Regions from separate parts of the Ferrimonas balearica DSM 9799 genome, predicted to be linked through region 2. Evidence: predicted binding sites of a transcription regulator. Region 2 holds the regulator's gene; each other region holds the start of a gene.

Region 1 (5,815 bases), 1.5 Mb from region 2:
GTCCGGTGCCCTTCAGGGGACGGAAACGCACCATATTCAGGCTGGTGGGTACAAACAGGGTGTGGACGTACTCGCCAAACTTCACCATCTGCACGCCGTTGATCGACACTTCCGCGTTGCGGCGCATCATGTTGAACAGGCTGATACGGAGGTGACGGGCAAAGCGCTCGTTAACCAGTTCCAGAGTCGGCATCCGACCCCGGACAATGCGGTCCTGCGAGGTGAAGTCGTAGATGGTGGCCCCTTCGCCACCGGAGAACTGATCGTCCTCCTCGACCTCATCAACGCCATGAAGCAGCGCGTCGATCTCGTCCTGACTCAGCAGATCGCTCATTGCTTCTCCCTTATTGCATCACGAAACCGGTAAACAGCACCCGCTCTACCTGGTGCTGGCCGGTAATGGATTGCAGCGCGTTCTGGACATTCAACAGGGCTTGGGTGCGCAACTCGTCCTTGCCCTCCTTGCGACGGATCTGGTCCGCTTCTGCGGCACTGAAGGTGGTCAGCAGGGTGTCCTCAATCAATGGAATGTGTTTGCGGGCGGCGTTCTGAGCGTCCGTGCCGCGAACCTGCAACTGCACCTTAATCTGAACCAGGTAGGTGCGGTCCGGCCCCGGCAGGTTAAACAGGAAGGGGCGCGGCATCGGCACATACAGTGCACCGTCCTGAGCCAGTCCCGCTCGCAGGGGCTGACTGTCGCCACCGGCAGCCGTCGGCTGCGGATCATCGCCGCCACCGATCATCGACATCACGCCGAACACCACGGCAATCAGCAACACTACGCCACCGCCAATGGCGGCCATCCAATGAAGCCGGCGCTTCTTGCGCACGGATTCTACGTCCACTTGCAGGCTGTCATCTGCCATATTTTGCCCAAAAATACGCGAGTTACTGTCAAATCGGCCGCTAGGTTAGCACAGCGCCCGTCAGGCGTAGAAATCAATGCCGCCCTCGGCATTGCGGTTGCTTATCTGGTGGGCAACCGCGTCTTCTGCGCCACCGTCAACGCCACCCTGGCCACCCTGGCCGCCAAAGCCGGAACCGCCATCAGCCTGCCCTTCGGAATGCTGCTGGTGCGACACGTTGGCGTCGGCCAACTGGATGCCCTGCCCCTGCAACATCTCCCGCAAACGCGGCAACGCTTGTTCAAGGAGGTCACGGGCCTGGGCATGCTGAGTCTGGATCTGAACCTGAGCCTGATCACCGTTCATCTGAATGCGCACCTGCAGGGCGCCCAGCTCTGGCGGGTCCAGGCGCAGCTCGGCGGTCATCCTGTCGGTATTGATCATCACCGCCAGCCGCTCCCGCAGCTCCGGTGCCAGCCGTTCCGCCGCCACAGGCTGGCGCAACAAGGCGGGATCGGCCAGCGCCGCTGAGCGAGCCTGCTGGCGATGCACCGTATCGGTATGCAGTTGGCGTGCGGGGTCAAGATCCAGCGCCTCGCCCGCCTCTCCGCCCAGTGCCGGATCCAGCGCGTCCACCGGCGCTGCCATCGCCATCGCGTTGGTGCTGGCCGTCAGGGCCGCTGAAGGAGTGTTGGCGCTGTTGGCCACCGACGCGTTCAGCAGTGTGCCGTCGCGCTCAACCGGCTGGGTGGTATCAGCACTGCCCAGCCGCCAATCCAGTCGCGAGCCCGGCACCACATCCAGCTGGGCCTCGCCGTCGGGTTGCGTCGCCACCAGGCCAGGCACCGCGGGTGCCCCGGTTTGCCCACCCGGTGTGGCGGCTCCCGGCTCAGGCTGGTGTCCCGGCAACGGTGCCGGGGCGGGTTTCATTCCCGGTGTCAGCAAGGCTTTGGGATCGGTAATCAGCGCGGAATCCGACTTGTTCTCAGCGCTAGCGAATTGCCCCGCCAGTCCCGCCCCCTGAAGCGGAGTGGCCGCCGGAGTGTCGACACCCTCTGACGGCGGCACAGGCTCAGCGCCATCCATTTGACGCTTGGCCTTGTCCAACGCGGCCAGTTGCGCCAACAGCCCATCGCTGTCCGCCGCAACGGTGTCCGGATGCTCTCCGGAGGGGAGCAACGCTTGCGCCTCGGCTTCGGCCTTCGGCAACTCCGACGCATTGCCTTCGGTGGCAAACCATTGCCGCTCAGCGGATTGAGCTGGCAAGCTTTGGTCGCCATCCTGCGTCTCCGAGTCGCTGGATTCGCTGGCCGGCACCGTCACTTCGGCACCCTCCAGCTCGGTGGTATCCCCTTCTGCCACCGGCTTTTCGGCAGCGGCCACCTGCCCGGCTAAGGAGGGTTCGGCCTTGCCACCATCCGTTTTGGCGGACGCCTCTGTGCCGCGGCCGTCGCGCTGAGCCTGCCCCTGCTCCGCATCGGCAACCAACGCAGCAAACCCCTCTGCCCCCTCGGCAGAGTCAGCTGAAGCGGGTGAAGCCGGGGACGCTTTGGTGACTGAGCTGGTCAGCACCGGCGCGGCGAGAACATGGGACATGGCTGAAGATCCTGACGCAAAAAATCCGTATAGCGGCTTTCGAAGCAATAATCAGGCCAGTGTAGTGAGGCCCAACGTTGTGGGCTGTGAGCTGAGAGTGGTGAGCAGAGAGGGGTGGCAGAGGATTGAGTGTCTCGGTTCAGCGCTGACGACGGACGAACTGCTGCAGGGCAAACTCGTCCAGTTCGCGCTGGCTGCGCTTTTCCGCCAGAGCGGCGGCGCGGGTGCGGTTTTTCTCCAGCAACAGGGCGATCGCCTGTTGGCGCTGGTGGGCTTGCTGCCACAGGGTTTGGCGCTGCTGTGCCGCGGCCTCAGCCTGGCGTACGCGTGCAATGTGCTGGGTGATGGCCGCATCCAGCTTGGCGATAAAGTGGTGGTACTGCTGGTAGTGGGACGCCTGCAGGGTGGTGCCCGCCTGTTGCTGAGCCTGCTTAACGTAGTCCCAGCGGTAGTTCTGCAGCTGAGTCAGTTGTTGTTTCAGCGCCTGGACCGCCGAGTGGGCGCTGCGCAGGTCCAGCGCCGCTTTCTCCAGCGCTTTATCGGCCATGCTCAGCACCTGGGCCAGCTGTTTGGGGTCACTCATTGGTCGTTACCTAATTGCGGCACTGAGCCGCCAGACGGGCCAGTTGGGTCAGGCTCTGTTCGTAATCCACCGGCGTCTTCATCGCCTGGCGCAGGAAGGCATTAAACGCCGGCTGCATGGCGATGGCTTTGTCCACCTGAGGATCAGAACCGGCGCTGTAGGCGCCGATGGCGATCAGATCCTGGTTCTGGCGGTAGGCGGACCAGAGCTGCTTGATCAGCTGCGCCGCTTCGAGATGCAGCGGCTCGGTCACCATCGGCATCACCCGGCTGATGGACGCTTCGATGTCGATGGCCGGGTAGTGGCCGCTTTCCGCCAGCGCCCGGGACAGCACGATATGGCCATCGAGAATGGCCCGCGCCGCATCGGCGATGGGATCCTGCTGGTCATCCCCTTCAGTGAGTACGGTGTAGAACGCGGTGATGCTGCCCTGGCCAACGCCACCATTACCGGCGCGCTCAACCAATTGGGGCAAACGGGCAAATACCGATGGCGGATACCCCTTGGTGGCCGGCGGTTCGCCAATGGCCAGGGCGATCTCGCGCTGAGCCTGAGCGTAGCGGGTCAGGGAATCCATCAACAGCAGGACGTTACGGCCCTGGTCGCGGAAGTGTTCGGCGATGCGGGTTGCGGTTTCGCAGGCGCGCAGTCGCATCAGGGGGCTGGTGTCGGCGGGCGCCGCCACCACCACGGAGCGAGCCCGCCCCTCGGGACCGAGGATCTCCTCGATAAACTCTTTAACCTCACGGCCCCGCTCCCCCACCAGGCCCACCACGATGACGTCGGCATTGGTGCCCCGGGTCATCATCCCCAGCAAAACGGATTTGCCCACGCCGGAGCCGGCAAACAGGCCCATACGCTGGCCTTCACCCACGGTCAGCATGGCGTTGATGGTGCGGACACCCACATCAATAGGCTGATGAATGGGACGGCGGGCCATGGGGTTCAACAAGGTGGCATGGTGCGGTGCCCGTTCGCGGGTGGCCAACGGCCCCAGGCCATCGAGCGGCTCACCATTGCCATCGAGCACCCGGCCCAGCAACTCCGGGCCAACCGGCAGCCCCTGACGCTGACCCATCGGGGTCACCCGGGCGCCGGGCAGCACGCCCTTAAGCTCCTCCACCGGCATCAGGTAGAGCACCTGATCGTCAAAGCCCACCACTTCCGCAGTGAGCTGACCATTGAGGGTTTCAATCTGACAAAGGGAGCCGACCGGGGCACGGCAACCCACCGCTTCCAGGGTCAGCCCGACGACGCGCAACAACTGGCCGGACGCCACCGGGGCCAGGCTTTGCACATTGTTGTGCCAGGCCTGTACCCGTCGGCGCAATCGTTCACTGCGCAGGCTCATCGTTGGCCTCGGCATCGGTGGCGGGAGCCGCCTCAGGGGCCGCTTCCGCCTCGGGGGCCGCCTCGGCTTGTGGGGCGGCAGGGGTGGGACGGGGATAGCCCGGTTCGTCCACCGGATCACGGGGGCGTTGGGCGAAGTTCTCCAGCACCTTACGCAAGCGGTCATCCGCCAGCATCGGCACTTCACTTCGCTCGGTATTCAGTATCAGAGAGCCGGGCGACAGGGTGGGTTCCAGCACCAGTTCCCACTGGCGCTGGCTCATCGCCTCTTCACCAAAGGTGTTGGCGATCAACTCGCGGTCACTTTCGTTGGCCTGGATCGACACCTGCTGACGCTGGGATGGCAGGGCCTGAATGCCCTGGCGCAGCGCTTCGAGCACCGCATCGGGGGAGGTTTTCAGCTCCACCTGAACCACCGCCTGAGCCAACCGCATCGCCAGGGTCACCAGTTCGCGTTCCACCTGCTCGTCCACCGCTTCCAGCGGGGCGATCAGCTCACCCAGCAGCTGGTCCCACTGGGCTGAACGGGCGGCAATTTCCGCCTGCCCCGCTTCCAGCCCCTGCTCCAGCCCCTGTTGGTAACCCTCAGCATGCCCCTGCTCGGCGCCTTTCAGGCGGCCCTCCTCCAGCCCCTTGGCTTCCCCGGCCGCTTTGCCCTCAGCAAAGCCGTCCTGGTAGGCCTCTTCATGGATCCGCTCTATCTCTTCCAGTGTTGGGGGTGGCGGAGGCGCTTCCTCCTCCGGCTCCAGTTCAGGCGCACGCACCGGCCGGTGCAGTGCGGTATCAGCCGGAGCCGCATCGGGCTCAGCCACGTCAGGCAGTGACCAGTCCTGGCTCTCCACCAGGCCGGCACGCAGAATGCGGGGACGCAAAGAGTCGCTCATCGATTACAGGAACTCTTCGCCGCCACCACCGCCCAGCATCACTTCGCCGGCATCGGCCAGTTTGCGGGCGATGGCCAGGATCTCTTTCTGAGCCGCTTCCACTTCCGAAAGGCGGATGGGGCCCATCGCTTCGAGGTCGTCGCGGACCAGTTCGGCCTGACGCTTGGACATGTTGCCCAGAATCTTGTCGCGCAGGGCATCGTCGGCCCCTTTGAGGGCGCGGATAAGCACATCCTGCTGCACTTCGCGCAGAATCACCTGGATGCCACGGTCGTCGACATCGGCCAGGTTTTCGAACACGAACATCAGGTCCTGAATCTGCTGGCCCAGCTCTTCGTCGGTTTCGCGGATGGACTCCATCAGCATGCTTTCCACGCCGGTGTCCATGTAGTTCATGATGTTGGCCGCCGCTTTCAGGCCGCCCATCTTGGCCGCCTGAGCACCCGACTGGCCGGCGAACTGCTTCTCCATGATGTCGTTCAGCTCCTGCAGCGCCGCCGGTTGCACCTCTTCCAGGTTGGCGATGCGCAGCATCAGGTCGAGGCGGACCCGCTCGG
Region 2 (5,815 bases):
TTCGTCGAAACGGGCGGCAATCAATTGGCAGACCGCGTCCAGCGCGGGCTCTGCCTGGGGGCCTTCGGCCTGGATCAGCACCTCTTTGCCCTGGCAACTCTGCAGCAGCAGCAGGCCAAGCACACTGTCGGCTGTGGCCTGCTGTTCGCCCTGGGTGAGCGTGAGCTTGGCATCAAAGGTCTGCGCCAGTTGCGCCAGTCGCGTGGCAGCGCGGGCGTGCAGACCCAGCTTATTGATGATGGTAACCCGACGCTCCAGCACCGCTTACTCCTCTTTCAGCTCGCGGTGATGCACCTGAACCTGCGGACGGTAAGCGGCAAAGCGCTGGCCCAGCGCCTCGGCGATGTAGACGCTGCGATGCTGGCCGCCAGTGCAGCCAATGGCCACGGTCAGGTAGGCGCGGTTATTGCGTTCCAGCATCGGCATCCAGTTCAGCAGGAAGCGTTCGGTGTGGTCGATAAAACGGGTGACGCTGTCCTGATGGCGGAAGTAGTCCCGGACCGGCTCATCTTTGCCGGTGAGGGGGCGCAGAGCCGGGTCCCAGTGTGGGTTGGGCAGGAAGCGCACATCAAACAGGTAGTCGGCCTGCTTCGGCATGCCGTGCTTGAAGCCAAAGGATTCAAACACCAGCATCATCTCCCCTTCCGGTTTGCCCAGCAGGCGCTCACGCAGGGTGTCGGCCAACTGGTGCACGGACAGGTCGTCGGTACGGATATGGTGGTCGCACTCGTCCGCCAGAGGTTCCAGCAGTTGGCGCTCAAGGGCGATCGCTTCCGCCAGGGTACTGCCATCCCGCGACAGCGGGTGCATGCGCCGGGTTTCGCTGTAGCGGCGCAGCAGGTTGTCGTCGGAGGCATCGAGGTAGAAGATGGTGACCTCAATGCTGTCATCCAGACGCTGCTTCAGGCGCGCCACATCGAGGGTTTCCAGTGGCAGGTTGCGGATATCCAGGCTGACCGCCACCTTCTCGTTGAGCCCTTTCTGGCTTTTCAGCAGCGCAGGCATCAACTCCAAAGGCAGGTTGTCGACACAGTAGTAGCCCAGGTCTTCCATTACCCGAAGGGCGACGGATTTGCCTGCGCCGGAACGGCCGGAAAGGATGATCAGTTTCACTGGGTGATGGCCTCAAACAGGGTGTGGTTGTCGGTGGCTTTACGCAATGCCCGGCAGACCTCCTTCTGGCTGAGCTTGCGTGCGACTTCGGCCAGAGTGGCCAGGTGCAGCTGGTGTTCGGATTCGGGCACGAACAGGGCGAACAGCAGGTCCACGGGCTTACCGTCGATGGCGTCGAAGGGAATGGGCTCGTCGCTCTTCACCAACACGGCGATGGGCTGAGTGAGTTTGCTCAGCCGACCGTGAGGAAGGGCGATGCCGTTGCCGATGCCGGTGCTGCCCATCTTTTCCCGGGCCAGCAGGCTTTCGCACAGTTCGTGTTTGGGCAGGTCAGGACACTGCTGCGAGGCGATCTCGCTGATCAGTTCCAATGCCCGTTTCTTGCTTAGCCCCGGAGCGGCGCACAGCGTCCGCTCCGGGGATAACAGCTCGGTGATCTCCATCAGTGCCGGGACAGTTTCTCTTTATGTTTGATTACCTGCCGATCGAGTTTGTCGATCAGCCCATCGATAGCCGCATACATGTTTTCATGCTCATGGGTGGCGTACACCTCTCCCCCGTTTACGTGCAGTTTGGCTTCGGCGATCTGTTGCAGCTTCTGGACGTTCAATACCACGTGCACATTGTTGATGTGGTCAAAGTGGCGTTCCAGTTTCACAAACTTGCTGTGGACATAGTCCCGCAGTGAGTCGGTGATCTCGATGTGATGCCCGGTAAGGTTGATCTGCATAAGGTGACCTCCTTGGTATCGCGTCGTTACAAGCTTTTACGCTGGTTCGACGGGGGGATGGAGAGGGCTTCCCGGTACTTGGCCACGGTGCGGCGCGCTACCTGAATTCCCTGCTCCGCGAGAAGCTGTGCCATCTTGCTGTCACTGAGCGGTTTTTTCGGGTTCTCCGCCGCCACCAGCTTCTTGATCAAAGCACGGATTGCGGTGGAGGAGCACTCTCCGCCACTGTCGGTGCTGACGTGGCTGGAGAAGAAATACTTAAGCTCAAAGATACCGCGCGGGGTATGGATGAACTTCTGGGTGGTGACCCGGGAGATGGTGGATTCATGCATATCCACCGCTTCGGCGACGTCGTTCAGCACCATCGGCTTCATCGCTTCGTCGCCATACTCCAGGAACCCCTGCTGGAACTGCACAATGCAGTTGGCCACCTTAAGCAGGGTGTCGTTGCGGCTCTCCAGGCTCTTGATAAACCACTTGGCTTCTTGCAAGTGGCCGCGCACAAATTGGCTGTCGCTGGCATTGCGGGCGCCACGGGAGAGTGCCGCGTACTGTTCGTTGATGCGGATTTTTGGGGTGGCATCGGGGTTGAGCTCGACCACCCAACGGCCCTGCTTTTTGCTCACCGAGACGTCGGGGATCACATACTGATCTTCCGACGAAATGATGCTGCTGCCGGGACGTGGATTCAGCGACTGGATCAGTTGCATGGCTGCCCTTAACTCATCTTCTTTGAGTTTAGTGCGCCGGATCAGGGTGCGAAAGTCCCGGTTGGCAAGCAGATCCATATGGTCGATCAACAGCAGGCGGGCTTCAGCCAGCCAGGGGGTGTCCGGCGTGAACTGGGCCAGTTGTATCAGCAGGCATTCGGCCAGGTCACGGGAGGCGGAGCCAATGGGGTCAAACTGCTGTACCCGCTTGAGTACCGCGACCACTTCATCCAGCTCAAGCTCCGGGTCACCCTGGGCTTCGAGGATCTCCTCCAGAGTGACGGTCAGGTAACCGTACTCGTCCACCCCATCGATGATGGTGGTGGCGATGGCCCGGTCGGTGTCACTCATCGGTGTGAGCTCCATCTGCCACATCAGGTGGCTGTGGAGGTCATCGCTGGTTTCGCCCTGGTACAGGTTGTCGTCGTCGCGGCTGATGCCGGCACTGGCGGCCGGGGCGGCGCTGTAGACGTCGTCCCAGGTGCTGTCGACCGGCAGGTCGTCAGGCATCTCGGTTTGATTGAGGGCTTCGGAGGTTTCCAGCTCATCGCTGTTGGTGCTGGGGGCGGGAATATCGTCGAGGCTGTCATTGCTGTCGCCGTCGAGCTCGCGGTCCAGCTCTTCCGCCGATTCCAACAGCGGATTGGATTCCAGCGCCTCCTGGATCTCCTGTTGAAGATCCAGCGTCGAAAGCTGCAGCAGGCGGATGGCTTGCTGCAACTGCGGCGTCATGGTCAGCTGCTGGCCGAGTTTTAGCTGGAGCGAAGTTTTCATCAACGAGCGTCGATCCTTATCACGCGATGCTTCCCTGGTGTCGTCGAAAACCCCCGGCCGGGAAAGCCCCCGCCAGGGGCAGGGATGCCACTATAACCTGAACTGATCGCCCAAGTACACGGAGCGAACCAGCTTGTTCTCAAGCACTTCTTGCGGGGCGCCACGGGCGATCATTTCGCCGTGACTGACAATGTAAGCGTACTCACAAACATCGAGAGTTTCCCGCACGTTATGGTCGGTAATCAAGACACCGAGGCCCCGATCCTTCAGTTGTTGGATGATCTTCTTGATGTCGATCACTGAGATGGGATCCACCCCGGCAAAAGGTTCATCCAACAAGATGAACTTGGGATCCGCCGCCAGTGCGCGGGCGATCTCAACCCGACGTCGCTCGCCGCCAGACAGGCTCATGCCGAGGCTGTCGCGGATGTGGGTGATATTGAACTCCTCGAGCAGCTGTTCCAGCTTCTCTTCGCGCTGGGCTTTGGTCAGCTCCTTGCGGATCTGCAGCACCGCCATCAGGTTGTCGTAAACCGACAGCTTGCGGAAGATGGAGGATTCCTGCGGCAGGTAGCCGATGCCCTGACGGGCGCGGCTGTGCATCGGCAGGGCGGTGATGTCCCGATCGTCGATGGTGATTTGGCCCTTATCGTTCTGCACCAGGCCTACCACCATGTAGAAGGTGGTGGTTTTGCCGGCGCCGTTGGGGCCAAGCAAACCAACGATCTGGCCGGTACGCACCTCAAGACCGACGCTTTTCACCACCTGGCGACCGTTGTAGCTCTTGGCCAGCTGATCGGCCTTGAGAATGGAGTCGGTCATGGCTTCGGCTCCGCCTCGGGCTCAGGCTTAGGCTCGGTCTCGGACTGGTTTTCAGTGTCCAGGTCGGCCGGCAGGAAGATGGTGGTGATCTGCTCATCCTCTTTGCCTTCGGCGATCAGCTGTTGTTTCTCAACGTTGTAGCTGATGGTGTTGCCGCGCATCAGGCTGCCAGCCTGGCTCAGCTGAGCGTCACCGCTGAGGGTCAGTTGACGGGTCCGCACTTCGTAACGGATCTCTTTGGCCTGCGCTTCGGCCGGCAGACCATTCTCCATCATCTGGGTGTAGGTCGCCGGTTTGCCGGTGGCGATCATCACTTCATTGCCCTTTTCGGCACTGGAGATCACCTTCAGTTCGTCCGCCTTGATCTCCATCGAGCCCTGTACGATGCGTACGTTGCCGGAGTAGATCAGGGTGTAGCTCTGGATATCGGCGCTGGAGTTATCGGAAGTCACCTTGATCGGCTGGCGATAATCGTCGTCCAGGGCCAGTGCCGGTGCGCTCAGGAGGGCGCCGGTCATCAGCAGGGCCAGGAATTTACGGCACTTCATAAGAGGCGCTTACCTTACTGTTAAGTTTAAATTGGTTCAGATTGAGGTCGGCCCACAGGCCGGTGCCACGCACTTCAAAGGACTCGCCCAGAGCGCGGATCGGATCTTCGGTGGTCAGCACCATGGTTTCCAGATCCAGCTGCAGCGATTCAGTACGGATGGTGCGCAGCGGTTCATTGGGCTCAATGGCGGTAATGATAACATCGTTTTCCAGTGCCACGTGGCGGGTGCCATTGAGGTGGCCCTGGTGAGCCTGCACTTTCCACACCGCTTCGCTGTCCTGCGGGTAGATCAGGTACACCGGCTCGGTGAACTCAGTGCGCCCCTCCTCCTGGAAGTGACGCATGCTGTCGGCGGCAATCTGCGCCGCCAGGCGACCGTTTTCGTCGTAGCTGCGGGTACGCAGTGCCCGGGCGACAAAGTCCGGTTCTGACTCCGCCAGTTGTTGCGGCGTCTGGTCCTCAATCTGCAGGTTGCGCCAATACAGCGCCCCGGCCGCTGAAAGCAGCAGCAGACCGGCCAGCAGTTCGCGCTTCATACCGACATCCCTTTGGCCTGGGCCAGTTTGCCCTGCGCCTGCAGCAGCAGGTCGCAAAGCTCACGCACGGCACCAAAGCCGCCGCGGATGCGGGTGCGGAAATGGGCGTGGGGCAGCAGCGCCGGGTGGGCGTCTTCCACCGCCACTGCCAGACCCACCTGCTTCATCACGGCCAGATCGACCAGGTCATCGCCGATGTAGGCACACTGTTCGTGCTCCAGCCCCAACTGGGCGCGCAGCTGGTCGTAAACCGCCACTTTGTCATCGCAGCCCTGGTGAATGTGGGCCACCCCCAGTGCGCTCATGCGGCGTTGGACGATGGCGGACTGGCGTCCGGTGATCACCGCGACCTCGATGCCAGCATGCTGCACCGCTTTCACGCCAAAACCGTCGCGGGTGTGGAATGCCTTAAGCTCTTCGCCGTCGTTACCCAGGTAGATGCGGCCATCAGAGAACACGCCATCGACGTCGCAGATCAGCAGCCGCACCTTGGTGGCGCGCTCGATCACCTGCTCGTCAACCGGGCCATACAGAGTATCAATCATCACAGTACTCCCGCTTTGAGCATGTCCATGGTGTT
Region 3 (5,815 bases), 160 kb from region 2:
CGACGCTGGCGGGCGATGTCGTCACAGGCCTGACCCATCTGGCGCAATGAGCGCAGGTCGTCATCGCCGACAAACACCGGGATGCGGCCTTCGAGATCGCGATCAAACCGGGCCAGCGGGGTCCATTCATATTGCGGTACCGGCGCATCGCCGAACGTCTGCATTTCGCCGTTGGGCAGGATTCGGAGGTGCTGGCCGTCCTCAAAGTGCAGACAGAGGGTATCGTCCTGCCAGTACAGCTCGGTCAGCCGTTCGAACAGGTCGCCCAGCGCTTTGCGGTAGTCGTCGTCGAGCTCCGCTTCGGGGTCGAGCAGCAGGTCGGCGTCGGCATAGCACTGCTCCAGTGCGGCGCGGTCAAAGCGGCGGGTTGTTATCCGGCCCTGATCGGAGAGGTCGTCCAGCTGGAACCGCGCCAGGCACAGCACCAGTTCCGGCTCACCGGCCTCGTTGCTGACAATGGGTTGGCGACCCCAGTCCAGCATCACCCCCAGATTTTGCTTGGGGTTGAGCGCGGGCAGGCAGTAATCATCATTGGCATTGCCCAGGCCAGGCAGCTCGCGGAACTCCGCTTCGCCGGTGGCCAGGTTGAGCTGGAAAAAGGCCTGCTCTGCGGGTGCATCGAAACCGAAGTTGGCTTCGCAGTCGTAGAACCAGAGCTGGTCGGGGTAAGGCGCGAAAATCTGGCGGAGCGACAGGTCCAGCTGGGTAAATACCTCCCGGTCGGGCAGTTCGAAGCGCTTGAGCTGGGTTAGGGTCATGGCATCGAGGATCTCCAGTACGTCGACGTTGTAATGGTCTTCGTCGGCGTAAGCCACCTGGATGGTGCGGCCATCGTCGGCCACCCGGGCCCCAATGCGAATGCTGGCGGCCAGCTTCTGCTCGGCGATGCGGTTGCGAGTGGGCAGGTGATACAGCTCAAATCGGCCGTCCCAGTCCGCCACCACCATATGGTCGTTATCCACCATCTCCAGCAGGACCAGCGGCGCACTGTGGCGCCAGGTCAGGTGCCAGATCACCCGCTCCAGACCGTCCTCTCCGGTCTCCAGCACCAGCACGGTGGGGGTGGGATCGGTCACGCCAGATTCAATTCGATACTGCATACAAACTCCTGTCATGTCGCCGTCAGCTTACGCCAGCACAGAGGCTAAAACGTCGACATAACAGACGTTTGAATGAAATCCATGGCAAAAAATAGGTTCTTCGCGGATTAGCGAGGCAAGAAGATAGGAGCGACATCTCCAAGAAAATGCCTCTTGAGGACTTTGTGCTGTTTCCGAATTGGAATGAGCACCCAACTATCACGGCGAAGCCGTCCACCAAAGGCCGACTCGCGGCGCCGAGCGGGAGCGACTGGGAGTGAAGCCGAGGGCCAGGGAAGGCCCGAGTGCCAGTCGAGCAGGGGTGAACGCCGAGAGGCGTGAACGCGGAGCCATGGAGGGCGAAGCCGGACTTTTGAAAAGGACATGGAAAGGCCTTTTCATAAAGCGAGTCTGGCCAGTGCTGAACGTGAAGGAGTGGGAGCGAGGGGCTGTCGCCGCGTCGGAGGCAGGGGTGTCAAGAGCGGGGCGCGCAGCCGGGCAACGCCCTTCTGGTGCCCGCCGGGGCATCCCGGCAACGGCTCGGTAGGTGGCAACAGGCCTGGAGCCAAGACTCCCACGGAAATATGGGATAAACAAAAAAAACGGGCTCAATTGAGCCCGTCGGGGAGGGAGCCGGTCAGACCGGACTCCAGATCAACTTGCCGCTGTCGGTCAGGTCATAGCCGCCAAGGCGCTGGGCCTGAGACAGGGTGTCCGGACTCTGCATCACCGAGAACAGCTGCTGCAGGTGCTGGCGGAAGTAGACGCCCTGGGGCATCACCAGATCGAACGATTCGCGACCCAGAGGCACAAACGCCAGTCCCATCTCGCCGGCGATGCCGTGGCAACCGAAGCCGAAGTCCGCTTCACCGCGGGCCACCGAGGCGGCCAGTTCGCGCTCACTGAAGGCGGTGCCGACGATATTGAGGTCGGTGCCCGCCATGCCGCGCTCGGCCAGCCAGTTGTCGAAGTGGTAACGGGCACCGGCGCCCTCCTGGCGGGTCAGCCAGCGGTAGCGCAGAGACAGTGCCTGCTCGACATCCTGACCCAGGTGCAGGTGTTCGTTACGCATCAGCAGGCCAAACTCGCGGCTGGCGGCGTGCACCATGACCCACTGCTTGTGCAGGGCATGGCGCTTGAGCAGCGCCGGGTGGCGCAGGTCACGCTCGGATTCATTGCCCCAGTGCAGGCAGCAGATGTCTGCCAGACCCTGGGCCAGCAGGGAGAGGCCGAGGCCGGAGCTGGTGGCGGAGTAGTTCACCAGGCCGCTGCTGCCGATGCGTTGGCTGACCCGGCCCACCACCCAGTGCAGCAGAGGGTCATCGGAACCGGTGATGATCAGGCGGTCAGACAGCATGCCGCTGTGGCAGGACTCCATCACCCAGCGGTCGATCAGGGTTTTGGGGAACAGCCATTTGCCGGTGATCTTGGTGCCCGGCAACTGGCGCTCGTTGGCCATGGCGTACACCTTCTTCTCGTTGAGATCGAGGTAGTCCGCCACCTGCTTGGCGTTCATAAACAGGTTATCAGTGCTCTGGGTCATGCCTCGGCTCCGTCAAATTCGATGGTTTCGGCGCCGTGGTAAACCAGGAAGTGCCGTCCTTTGGCGCGGGCAATCATGGTGATGCCCAGTTGGGTGGCCAGGCTCAGGCCCATTTCGGTCACGCCGGAGCGGGACAGCAGCACGGGAATGCCCATCTTGGCCACTTTGATCACCATCTCCGAGGTCAGTCGGCCGGTGGTGTAGAAGATCTTGTCGCCACCGTCGATCCCCTCCAGCCACATCTCACCGGCCAGGGTATCGACTGCGTTGTGGCGGCCCACGTCCTCAACGAAGCTGAGGATGCGGTCACCTTCGCAGATGCCACAACCGTGTACGGCACCGGCATTCTTGTAGGTGTCGTTGTACTGGCTGAGGTTTTTGAGCAGAGCGTAGATGCCACTCTGGGTCAGCGACGGTGTGGGCAACCGGATGTCGTCGATGCCGGCGGTAAAGCTGCCGAAGACCGTGCCCTGGCCGCAGCCACTGGTGACGGTTTTCTCCTCCAGCTTTTTCTCGACATGGCTGACGTCCTCCTTGGTGATCACCGCCGCGGAGTTGACCTCCCAATCGACGATGACCGACTCCACCCGTTCGATGTCGCTGATAAAGCCCTGGTTTTTCAGGTAACCCAGAGCCAGCGCTTCCGGCCGGGCGCCCAGGGTCATCAGGGTGACGATGGGTTGCCAGTTAAGGTAAAGGGTCAGCGGTCGCTCGCAGGCGATCTGCTTTTCCTGGATCTGTCCCTTTTCGTCCACCGCGGTCACCGCAATGGTCAGGGGCGCTTCCGCATGGGTGCGGGTGAGGCGGGGGCGTTTCACGGTCGTGGTCATTCAATAACTTGCCAAGGGATCTAAACTCAGTTTAAGGAAATGCAAAACCTGTTCCAGCTGAGAATGGCCCTGACAGTGAGATCCGGATCACCTCTGCAGCGACTCAGTGCCCCAAGCTGTCCCACTGGCCAAGGACAAATTGTCCCAATGGGGACAAAAAGCGTGAACGGGATCATCCTGTGGCGATGGTTTTAAGATGGAACAATACTTGCAGTGGACGGAGCAGTTAGGATTCCCGGTGGCCTTGGGCCCCAATCCACATCGACACGGGAGCGTGGAATGCAACACAGCGAATCGATCTGGCCTTTATACGTCACCCTGAAAGCCAAACAGGTGACCGTCGGCCGCTGGACTCAGACCAACTACGAGGTTGATAGCCTGCTGCCGGCTTCCGGTGAAAAGCCGGAGGGGGCACATCTGGTGGCGATTGAACTGTTCCTGGATGAGCGCGCCAACTACCGCCTGAACCTGGACCTGGACAATCCCAAGCTGTTCATCATCTGTGATGACAAGGGCGATGGGGTGCCGGTGCCGATGTCGGTGACCGCCAACCAGAACATCGCCGCGGGTGCGCTGGAGGGTGACACTCCGGTGCTGACCTGCGCCATTCCGGAAGCGATCGGCTGCTGGATTGAGTCCTTTATCACCCGTCACGGCGAAGCGCCGATCCAGGCTCATCGCCGCAAGCACATCGACGTCCGCGGTGAAGTGAAAGCCCGTGGGGAGGGTGCCTGATGAGCTTTCTGTCCCGCTGGCAACAGCGTAAGGCCGAGGTCGCCAAGGAGGCCGAAGAGGCCGAACTGGTCCGCGACACGGTTGAGCCAGTCGATGATGCTGAGCCCACTGCCGAGGCGGCTGCCCCGGTTGAGGGGCAAACCGAAGCCCAGGTGGAGGCCGCTGCCGAAGAGGCTGCTGAGGCCGAGGCATTGCCGGACCCCACCAGCATTGAGCAGGGCGGCAGCTTTGCCGACTACCTCAAGCCCGGGGTTGACCCGACTCAACGCAAAGAGGCGCTGCGCGCGCTGTGGAAACAGCCGCAGTACAACATCCGCGATGGCCTTTGCGAATACGACCTCGACTACGCCGCCCAGCCCAAACTGACCGCTGCAGTGGCGGCGGAAGTGGCCAAGAAGGTATTCCGCCACGTGACCGAAGCGGTGGAGCAGGTGGATGAGGCCGTGGCGCAGCAAGAGACCAAGCTGGAGGCGGCCGATTCCGAGCGCGCCGAGGGCGTGGAACTGGCCCAGGCTGAGTCGGCGCAAACGCCGTCAGAATTACCCAATGTCCGTGAGGATATTGGACAAAATGACCCGCAAGAAGGCGGGGAAACCGAAAGCACTCGGAGTCAGGCGTAATTCAGCCGACTCAAATATCATAAGTGCTGGTACATCCCTTGCTAACTAATAGAGTGAACGCCAGTGGTGAGCATCTGGTGCCCGGGTCAACCGGAAACAAGGGAACGTTGCCAGCCGGGGCGGATTGTCCGCCTCACCGACAACAGAGCAACGACCGACTAGGAAACGTAGAGTGAGCAATAGCCAAATCCCGGTGATGGATCCGGCCCGTGAGCAGAGCCTGGCCCAAGTCACCATGCTGGAGAACCTGATCCCGCAGACGGTCTCCTACAATACCGCCGGCCACCTGTTGATCATCGGGCCGGAAGATTTGATCCGTCTGGCCGCCGCTGAACTGGACGGCATGGCCAGCCGCACTCTGGTGGCCACCGAAGCGGTGACCAGCCAGGACGAAGCCCACCTGGACAAGGTGATGGCTGCCGCCGAAGCCACCGAATCCCTGCCCGCCTACTTCAGCCGTACTGTGTCGCTGAAAGGGTTCCTGGGTCAGTTCCAGGCCTTTATCAAGGTTGATGGCGTTGAGCAGGAACTGGCGCCGGGTGCGGTTCGTCGCCCCCATTACGACCTGGTGCTCGACCTCGGCCAACAGCCGGTCCTGAACCTGGAGCTGCTGCCGCCCGGTTACTTCCACGTGGGTGACGATGCCGACAAGCTGGCCGCGGCCCTGGCGCAACTGCCGCAGCTGATTGGCCAGTTCGACAAGCCGCGCTACGTCAAAGTGAACTACGACATCTGTGCCCACCACTCCAGTGGCATTGATGGCTGCACCCGCTGTCTGAACGTCTGCCCGGCCGACGCCATCGAGAGTGTCGACCACAAGATCACCGTTGATCCGCACCTGTGCCACGGTGCCGGCAGCTGCACCGCCGCCTGCCCGACCGGTGCACTGAGCTACGACCAGCCCACCCCGGCGATCCTCAAGGATTACGTTAAGCGTCTGCTGACCCGCTACCTGGAGCTGTCTGACCAGCGCCCGGCGGTGGTGCTGCACGACGACAGCGCCGGTGA
Region 4 (5,815 bases), 1.3 Mb from region 2:
GTACCAGCAGGCCTATCAGGCCAACGCCAAGGTGATCAGCACCGCTGATCAGTTGTTCCAAACCATGATGACCATGTTCTAAGGGGCCCGCACCATGCGCGTATCCATGCAACAGATGCACCGGCTGAACCTCAACAGCATGCAGATGAACCAGGCCAACTACGGCAAGGTGCTGCAGCAGATGAGTTCCGGTAAGAAACTCAATGTGCCGTCGGACGACCCGCTGGGCGCGGTGCAGTCATTGAGCCTGCAGCGCGAGCAGGCCTCGCTGAACCAGTACATGACCAACATCTCCAGCCTGCGCATGAGCCTGAGCCGCTCAGAGTCGACCCTGGATAACATGAACAATGTGCTGTACCGGGTGCGGGACCTGTCCCTGCAGGGCGGTAACGGCGCGTTGACCCATGAGGACCGCAAAGGGATCGCGGCCGAACTGCGGGTGCTGCAGGACTCTTTGGTTGAGCACGTCAACGCCAAGGATGAGAAGGGCAAGTACATCTACTCCGGCAACGAGGTGGACACCCCGCCGGTGGCACAGGATGCCAGCGGTAACTGGGTTTACCAGGGGGACCTGTCCCAGCGTGATGTGCCGGTGGGTGAGGGCAACTGGATCCCCGGTAATGACACCGCAGGTGCCATCTTCTTTGCCGGCGGAGAGGACATCTTCAATGGTCTGAGTGAGTGGATCGACGTGCTGGAAGACCCGACTCTGGTGCCCGGCGACCCGGCCTTTGATGCCGCCATGGACAAGGCGATGCGGACCATCGACAACACCATGGCCAGCATCGGCCAGACCATGACTGAGCTGGGTGGCCGTCAACAGGGCATGGACCTGCTGGAAACCGCTCACCAGGACATTGGCATGTTCAATCAGGAGCTGATTGGTGAGATTGAGAACCTGGATTACGGCGAAGCGAGCCTGTCGCTGGCCACCTACCTGATGGCCCTGCAGGCGACCCAGCAGAGCTACGTCAAGATCAACCAACTCAGCCTGTTTAACCATCTGTAAGGAGACACACGATGGTCAGCGCCGTATCAGACACACTGTCGGTTCAACAACGTCGTCAGGCTCAGTCTGCCCCGATCAGTGAGGCTGGCGCGGGCCTGGCGGGTAAGGACAAAACCAAGTCCGGTGTCGCCTTGCCGCAATGGCGGATGGAGAGCTATCGCCGCTGGGCGTCGGTGGGCCAGGGCCAGCATCAGGTGGCGGCGGCTCAGACCGGCGCTCAGGTGCTGCGTCAGGCCAAAAGCCAACTGACCCTGCTGGAGCGCCAGGTGGAGCAGGCGCTGCGCCAGGGCGGTGGCGACAGCCAGGGGATGTCACAGCAGCGTGACCGCCTGTTGAACCTCAATGCGGAATACCGGGGAGCGCCGCTGATTGATCAGCAGCTCAACCTGATCCGTGGTAAAAAGGGCGCCGCGCCCCGTCAGTACGCCATCAAAGGCGCGGATCTGGCCGCCGCCAAGCCCCGGGATGAGCGGGTCAGTGTGCAGTTCGGCGATAAGCGCACCGAGTTTATGCTGCCAGGCGGCGTGGAGTCTGACCGGGTGATGGGCGCACTGAAAAGTGGCCTGTCTGAGCTCGGTATCCAGGTTCAGCGGGGCAGTGACGGTCGTCCGGTGTTGGTGCTGGATAAAGCGCAACAGGTGCAGCTGGAGGGCGGTCTGCGCATGGCCGGCCAGGGACAGCGCCTGCCAGCTGGCGATGGGGTTAATATCAAGACCCAGGAGGTCTACCCCTGGGCGGACCCGCGCGAGTGGCGTTTTGAAAGCCTCGATCAACTCAAGCAGGCTCAGGCCAAGATCCGTAAAACGCTGAACAAGGTGGAGAGCCAGATTAGTGAGCTGGACAGCCTGCAGGCAGCGGTCTCGGCGCGGCTTGATAAGATCCGGCGCCATACCGGCACCGGCGATGTTGACTCTGTGATGGCGGAACTGAACCGCGAGCTTGCCCGCTCGCCGTTTTCCTCCCAGGTGGGGGCATTGCTTGCCCAGGCCAATCTGTCCCGCTCCCAGGTGACCGACCTGTTACGCGCCTGAAACGCAGGTCAGAACGAAAAACGCAGCCTCCGGCTGCGTTTTTTTATGGCTGCGGCCCGGAGACAGTGACCGATTCGCTCGGCCGCCGTACCGCCGATGGGGAGGGCACTTTAGTTTTGATCATCGAACAGACTACTGGAGCACCGCATGGGCCAATTAACAGAGAGCGGTGGCAGCCAGCAAACCACGATCATGCTCACCGGCATCGACTGTCTGGTGGGGCAGGGTGTCGACCAGCGCACGCTGGCTCACGCCTTGACCGCCTGCTTTGGCGTGGCGCCGGATTCCGTGATCGCTGACCACCAGATTGAAGACCATATCGACACGCTTATCTGCAGCCCAATCTGGGCCTGCTGGCAGCCGATGTCCGCGGCATCACCCTGGGCGTTCAGGCTGGCCATTGACGGCACCGATGAGTGCGAATGGCCACAATGGCAGCAGCGGATGGCCGCATTCTCCCGTCGTCTCGATGTGCCCGTATGGTACAACGACGAGACCAAACCGTTCAGTGACGCGATGTGGGTGGTCGCCCCAAACGGCCAGTTATGGCCCGACAGCGTCGATTGTGATTGTCTGATTTAATCTCCATTGCCACAGGTTGCTCACCGCCCGCTGCCGACATCGAACACCGCTTTTCTCTCCTGTCCCTGTCACGCTGGCCTTCATCCACCTTAAAATTCAGCACTGCCCCTTGAGTGAAAATTAAAAATATACCAACAAAAACAATCAGATAATGTTGTTGGTCAAAATTTTTTAAGGGGGCCGTTTAAGGAAATCGTAAGGGAGGACGTTTTGACTAAGTGCAACAGTTAAACAGCACTTCACTGGAGGAATCCCCATGCTGTCTATTCAAACTAACTACAACTCTCTGGTAGCCCAAAACAACCTGGGTAAATCCAACTCTGCAATGGGCACCGCGATGGAGCGTCTGTCTACCGGTTTCCGCATCAACTCCGCTAAGGATGATGCTGCTGGCCTGCAGATTGCGAACCGCATGGAAGCGAACTCCCGTGGTATGTCCGTTGCAATGCGTAACGGCCAGGACGCCATCGGTATGATGCAGATCGCTGAAGGTGGTCTGGACGAAATCACCAACATCGCCCTGCGCATGAAAGATCTGGCCACTCAGTCTGCTAACGGCACCAACAGCGCCGCTGACAAAGACGCTCTGGACGCCGAATTCCAGGAGCTGACCGCTGAAGTTACCCGTATCATGGGCACCACTGAGTTCAACGGTAACAACGTATTTACCGCGTTCACCGGTGGCGTAACCTTCCAGATTGGCGGTTCTACCAACGCCAACGACAAGCTGACCGTCACCGCTGACACCACTGACATCACCACTGCTCTGGCTGGTCTGGACATTGGCGACGGTGGCGATACCGATGCGGCCATTGACGGTGTTGTTGCTGCCATCGACGCAGTAAACGCCCACCGCTCCACCCTGGGTGCCAACATCAACCGTGTTGAACACACCATCAACAACCTGTCCAGCGTTGTGGAAAACACCGAAGCGGCCAAAGGCCGTATCATGGATACCGACTTCGCGGTAGAAACCGCCAACATGACCAAGAACCAGCTGCTGGTTCAGGCCGGTACCAACATCCTGGCCCAGTCCAACCAGATGGGCGGCCTGGTAATGGGTCTGCTGTAAGACAGCCTCCCTCTCCATAGCCAGAATTCGGGGCCCCCATCGGGGCCCCTTTTTTGTGGCTAAAGCAGCGCTTATGGCGCCGTTAATGCACCTTACCTGACGGTTGGTCGTAGACCGCTTTCCCATGCCCTGTATCGGCGAATCCGAGCTGTTGGCGGTCTCGCTGCGCCGGTTCGCTAAGGCGCGTCAACTCAGCCGGTGCACCATCTCATCGGATTCAAGTCCTGCCCCTTTTGCGCCGCCTTAAACAGCCATGGATAAGCGATTCTGGCGGGCGGAAGCGAGTTTTCCTTCCCCTCGGGACAACCGGAAGTCCCCTTGTCGTCAATTGCCGAAATACGTTTTTAAGTAATTGAAAAAACAAAAACAATTTGGTTGGCATCAAGATTGCTTAAGGGTGCTGACTAAGGAGAGAGTATGATCAGTTCCGGGATTAACCCCGCCGATATGGCTTACCAGCTGATGTTGGCTGAGCGCACCCCCAAGGACCAACTGTTTGCCGTCCAGAAAGCTCAGTACGAGGCGCAGTTGGCGGCGTATAAGGCGATTGAGACCAAGCTCAATAGCTTTAGCGACAGCATGTCCGCCATCACGGATGACGCGTTCAGCAAAAAGGGCGTCACCGTGTCTGACGAGGAGATGGCCAACATCACCGCAGGCAGCGATGCCGCCAGCGGTGACTATGCGTTCTACGTTAAGCAGCTGGCCAGCGCTCATCAGTTGTCCTGGGAGTTCGATTCCATCGACGGCCCCCTGCCAGCGGGTGAGATCTCCCTGAGTGTCGGCGGCGAAACCATGACCCTCAACATGGCGGACTACGCGGACCTCAATGAGGTGCGTGACGCCATCAATAACTCCGACCTGAACCCCGGCGTACAGGCCTCTCTGGTCCAGAGCGGCGATAAAGTTCACCTGGTGTTGACCGGGGCCGAAACCGGTGAGGGCAATGCCATCTCCGTTGCCCACAACGGCGCTGACATTACCGCCTCACTGAATGAGATGGCCAAGGCTCAGGACGCCATCGTGCTGATGGGCGAAACCAATCCCATCGAGATCCGCTCCGCCTCCAACACCCTGGATAACGCCATTTCCGGCCTCACCATCGAGCTGAAACAGGTCCACCAGACCGACGCCAGCGGCAACTTTATCGGTGGTCCGCTGCGGGTCAGCGTGGGTCAGGATAACGAAGCGATCACCGAGTCGGTGCAGACCTTCATCGACGAATACAACGCCCTGATTGATGAGATCGGCAAGTACACCTTCGGCAAGTCTGTCGGCGGTGAGGATGATGATGACAGCGGCGCGGATGTTGGTGTGCTCGCTGGCGACAGCGCGTTGCGAAGCCTGAGCCAACGACTGCGCAGTGAGCTGTATGAAGCCTCTCCGGATGGCCTGCGCCTCTCCGACATCGGCATCGAGGTGACCCGCGACGGCAAGCTTGAGCTGAACACCACCGAATTCGAGGAAGCGCTTAGCACCCAGGGGGACAAGGTACAAAACCTGTTCTCCGCCGAGGGTGGCCTGTTTGACCGCCTGGATTCTGCCATCGCGACCCATACCGCCACTGACGGTTACCTGAAAAACCGTCAGGACTCGATGGAACAGAATATCCAGCGCGTCGATGACCGCATGGAACAACACGATATGCGCATGGAGCAGGTCTACAACCGCTACCTAGCGCAGTTCGTCCGGGTTGAGCAGCTGACTCTGCAGATGCAGCAGTCCAGCAGCCTCTTCTACTAACACACCAACCGTTTGAGAACGCCATGTTAAGCGACCAAAGCCCCTTTGACGCCTATAAGCACACCAACGTGAACGCCCGTGCTGCCGCCGCCAACCAACATGAGTTGGTGCGGATGCTGCTGGAGGGCCTGCTGGAAGAGTTGGCCCGTGCCGAAGGCCATCTTCATGCCAAGCGCGTGGCGGCTAAGGGCGCCAGCATTGGCAAGTGCCTGGACATCGTCCACGGCCTCGACAGCGCGCTGGATCTGGAGCAGGGCGGTGAGATTGCGCAGAACCTGCACCGTCTCTACGACTACTGCAGTCAGCAACTGTTTCAGGCCAGCCTGAAGAACGATGCCAGCCTGCTGGTTCCTGTAGTAAAGGTGATCAGCGATGTCC

The links. Region 2 encodes sigma-54, which starts transcription at its own class of promoters, with help from an activator protein. Its sites were predicted from a motif close to GTTGGCACGNNNNTNGNNT; they were not measured.
Region 1: the regulator sigma-54 is predicted to act here: its motif matches at 2,484-2,502, upstream of FBAL_RS05370 (flagellar hook-length control protein FliK).
Region 3: the regulator sigma-54 is predicted to act here: its motif matches at 3,492-3,510, upstream of FBAL_RS18360 (formate dehydrogenase accessory sulfurtransferase FdhD).
Region 4: the regulator sigma-54 is predicted to act here: its motif matches at 4,069-4,087, upstream of fliD (flagellar filament capping protein FliD).

Annotation. Positions count from the first base shown of each region.
Region 1 covers NC_014541.1:1,140,415-1,146,229, reverse strand. The annotation lists gene fliM (flagellar motor switch protein FliM) at 1-334, opposite strand, end outside; gene fliL (flagellar basal body-associated protein FliL) at 345-866, opposite strand; gene FBAL_RS05370 (flagellar hook-length control protein FliK) at 927-2,441, opposite strand; gene fliJ (flagellar export protein FliJ) at 2,581-3,024, opposite strand; gene fliI (flagellar protein export ATPase FliI) at 3,035-4,375, opposite strand; gene FBAL_RS05355 (flagellar assembly protein FliH) at 4,359-5,258, opposite strand; gene fliG (flagellar motor switch protein FliG) at 5,262-5,815, opposite strand, start outside.
Region 2 covers NC_014541.1:3,884,349-3,890,163, reverse strand. The annotation lists gene FBAL_RS17630 (HPr family phosphocarrier protein) at 1-261, opposite strand, end outside; gene rapZ (RNase adapter RapZ) at 265-1,113, opposite strand; gene ptsN (PTS IIA-like nitrogen regulatory protein PtsN) at 1,110-1,556, opposite strand; gene hpf (ribosome hibernation promoting factor) at 1,556-1,843, opposite strand; gene FBAL_RS17610 (RNA polymerase factor sigma-54) at 1,870-3,327, opposite strand; gene lptB (LPS export ABC transporter ATP-binding protein) at 3,418-4,149, opposite strand; gene lptA (lipopolysaccharide transport periplasmic protein LptA) at 4,146-4,697, opposite strand; gene lptC (LPS export ABC transporter periplasmic protein LptC) at 4,684-5,235, opposite strand; gene kdsC (3-deoxy-manno-octulosonate-8-phosphatase KdsC) at 5,232-5,780, opposite strand; gene FBAL_RS17585 (KpsF/GutQ family sugar-phosphate isomerase) at 5,780-5,815, opposite strand, start outside.
Region 3 covers NC_014541.1:4,049,192-4,055,006, reverse strand. The annotation lists gene FBAL_RS18370 (hypothetical protein) at 1-1,100, opposite strand, end outside; gene FBAL_RS18365 (helix-turn-helix transcriptional regulator) at 1,717-2,622, opposite strand; gene FBAL_RS18360 (formate dehydrogenase accessory sulfurtransferase FdhD) at 2,619-3,452, opposite strand; gene FBAL_RS18355 (DUF3305 domain-containing protein) at 3,732-4,187, shown strand; gene FBAL_RS18350 (DUF3306 domain-containing protein) at 4,187-4,807, shown strand; gene FBAL_RS18345 (4Fe-4S binding protein) at 4,980-5,815, shown strand, end outside.
Region 4 covers NC_014541.1:2,572,551-2,578,365, reverse strand. The annotation lists gene flgK (flagellar hook-associated protein FlgK) at 1-82, shown strand, start outside; gene flgL (flagellar hook-associated protein FlgL) at 95-1,009, shown strand; gene FBAL_RS11760 (hypothetical protein) at 1,021-2,040, shown strand; gene FBAL_RS11755 (hypothetical protein) at 2,188-2,622, shown strand; gene FBAL_RS11750 (flagellin N-terminal helical domain-containing protein) at 2,879-3,694, shown strand; gene fliD (flagellar filament capping protein FliD) at 4,112-5,437, shown strand; gene fliS (flagellar export chaperone FliS) at 5,461-5,815, shown strand, end outside; gene FBAL_RS11735 (hypothetical protein) at 5,810-5,815, shown strand, end outside.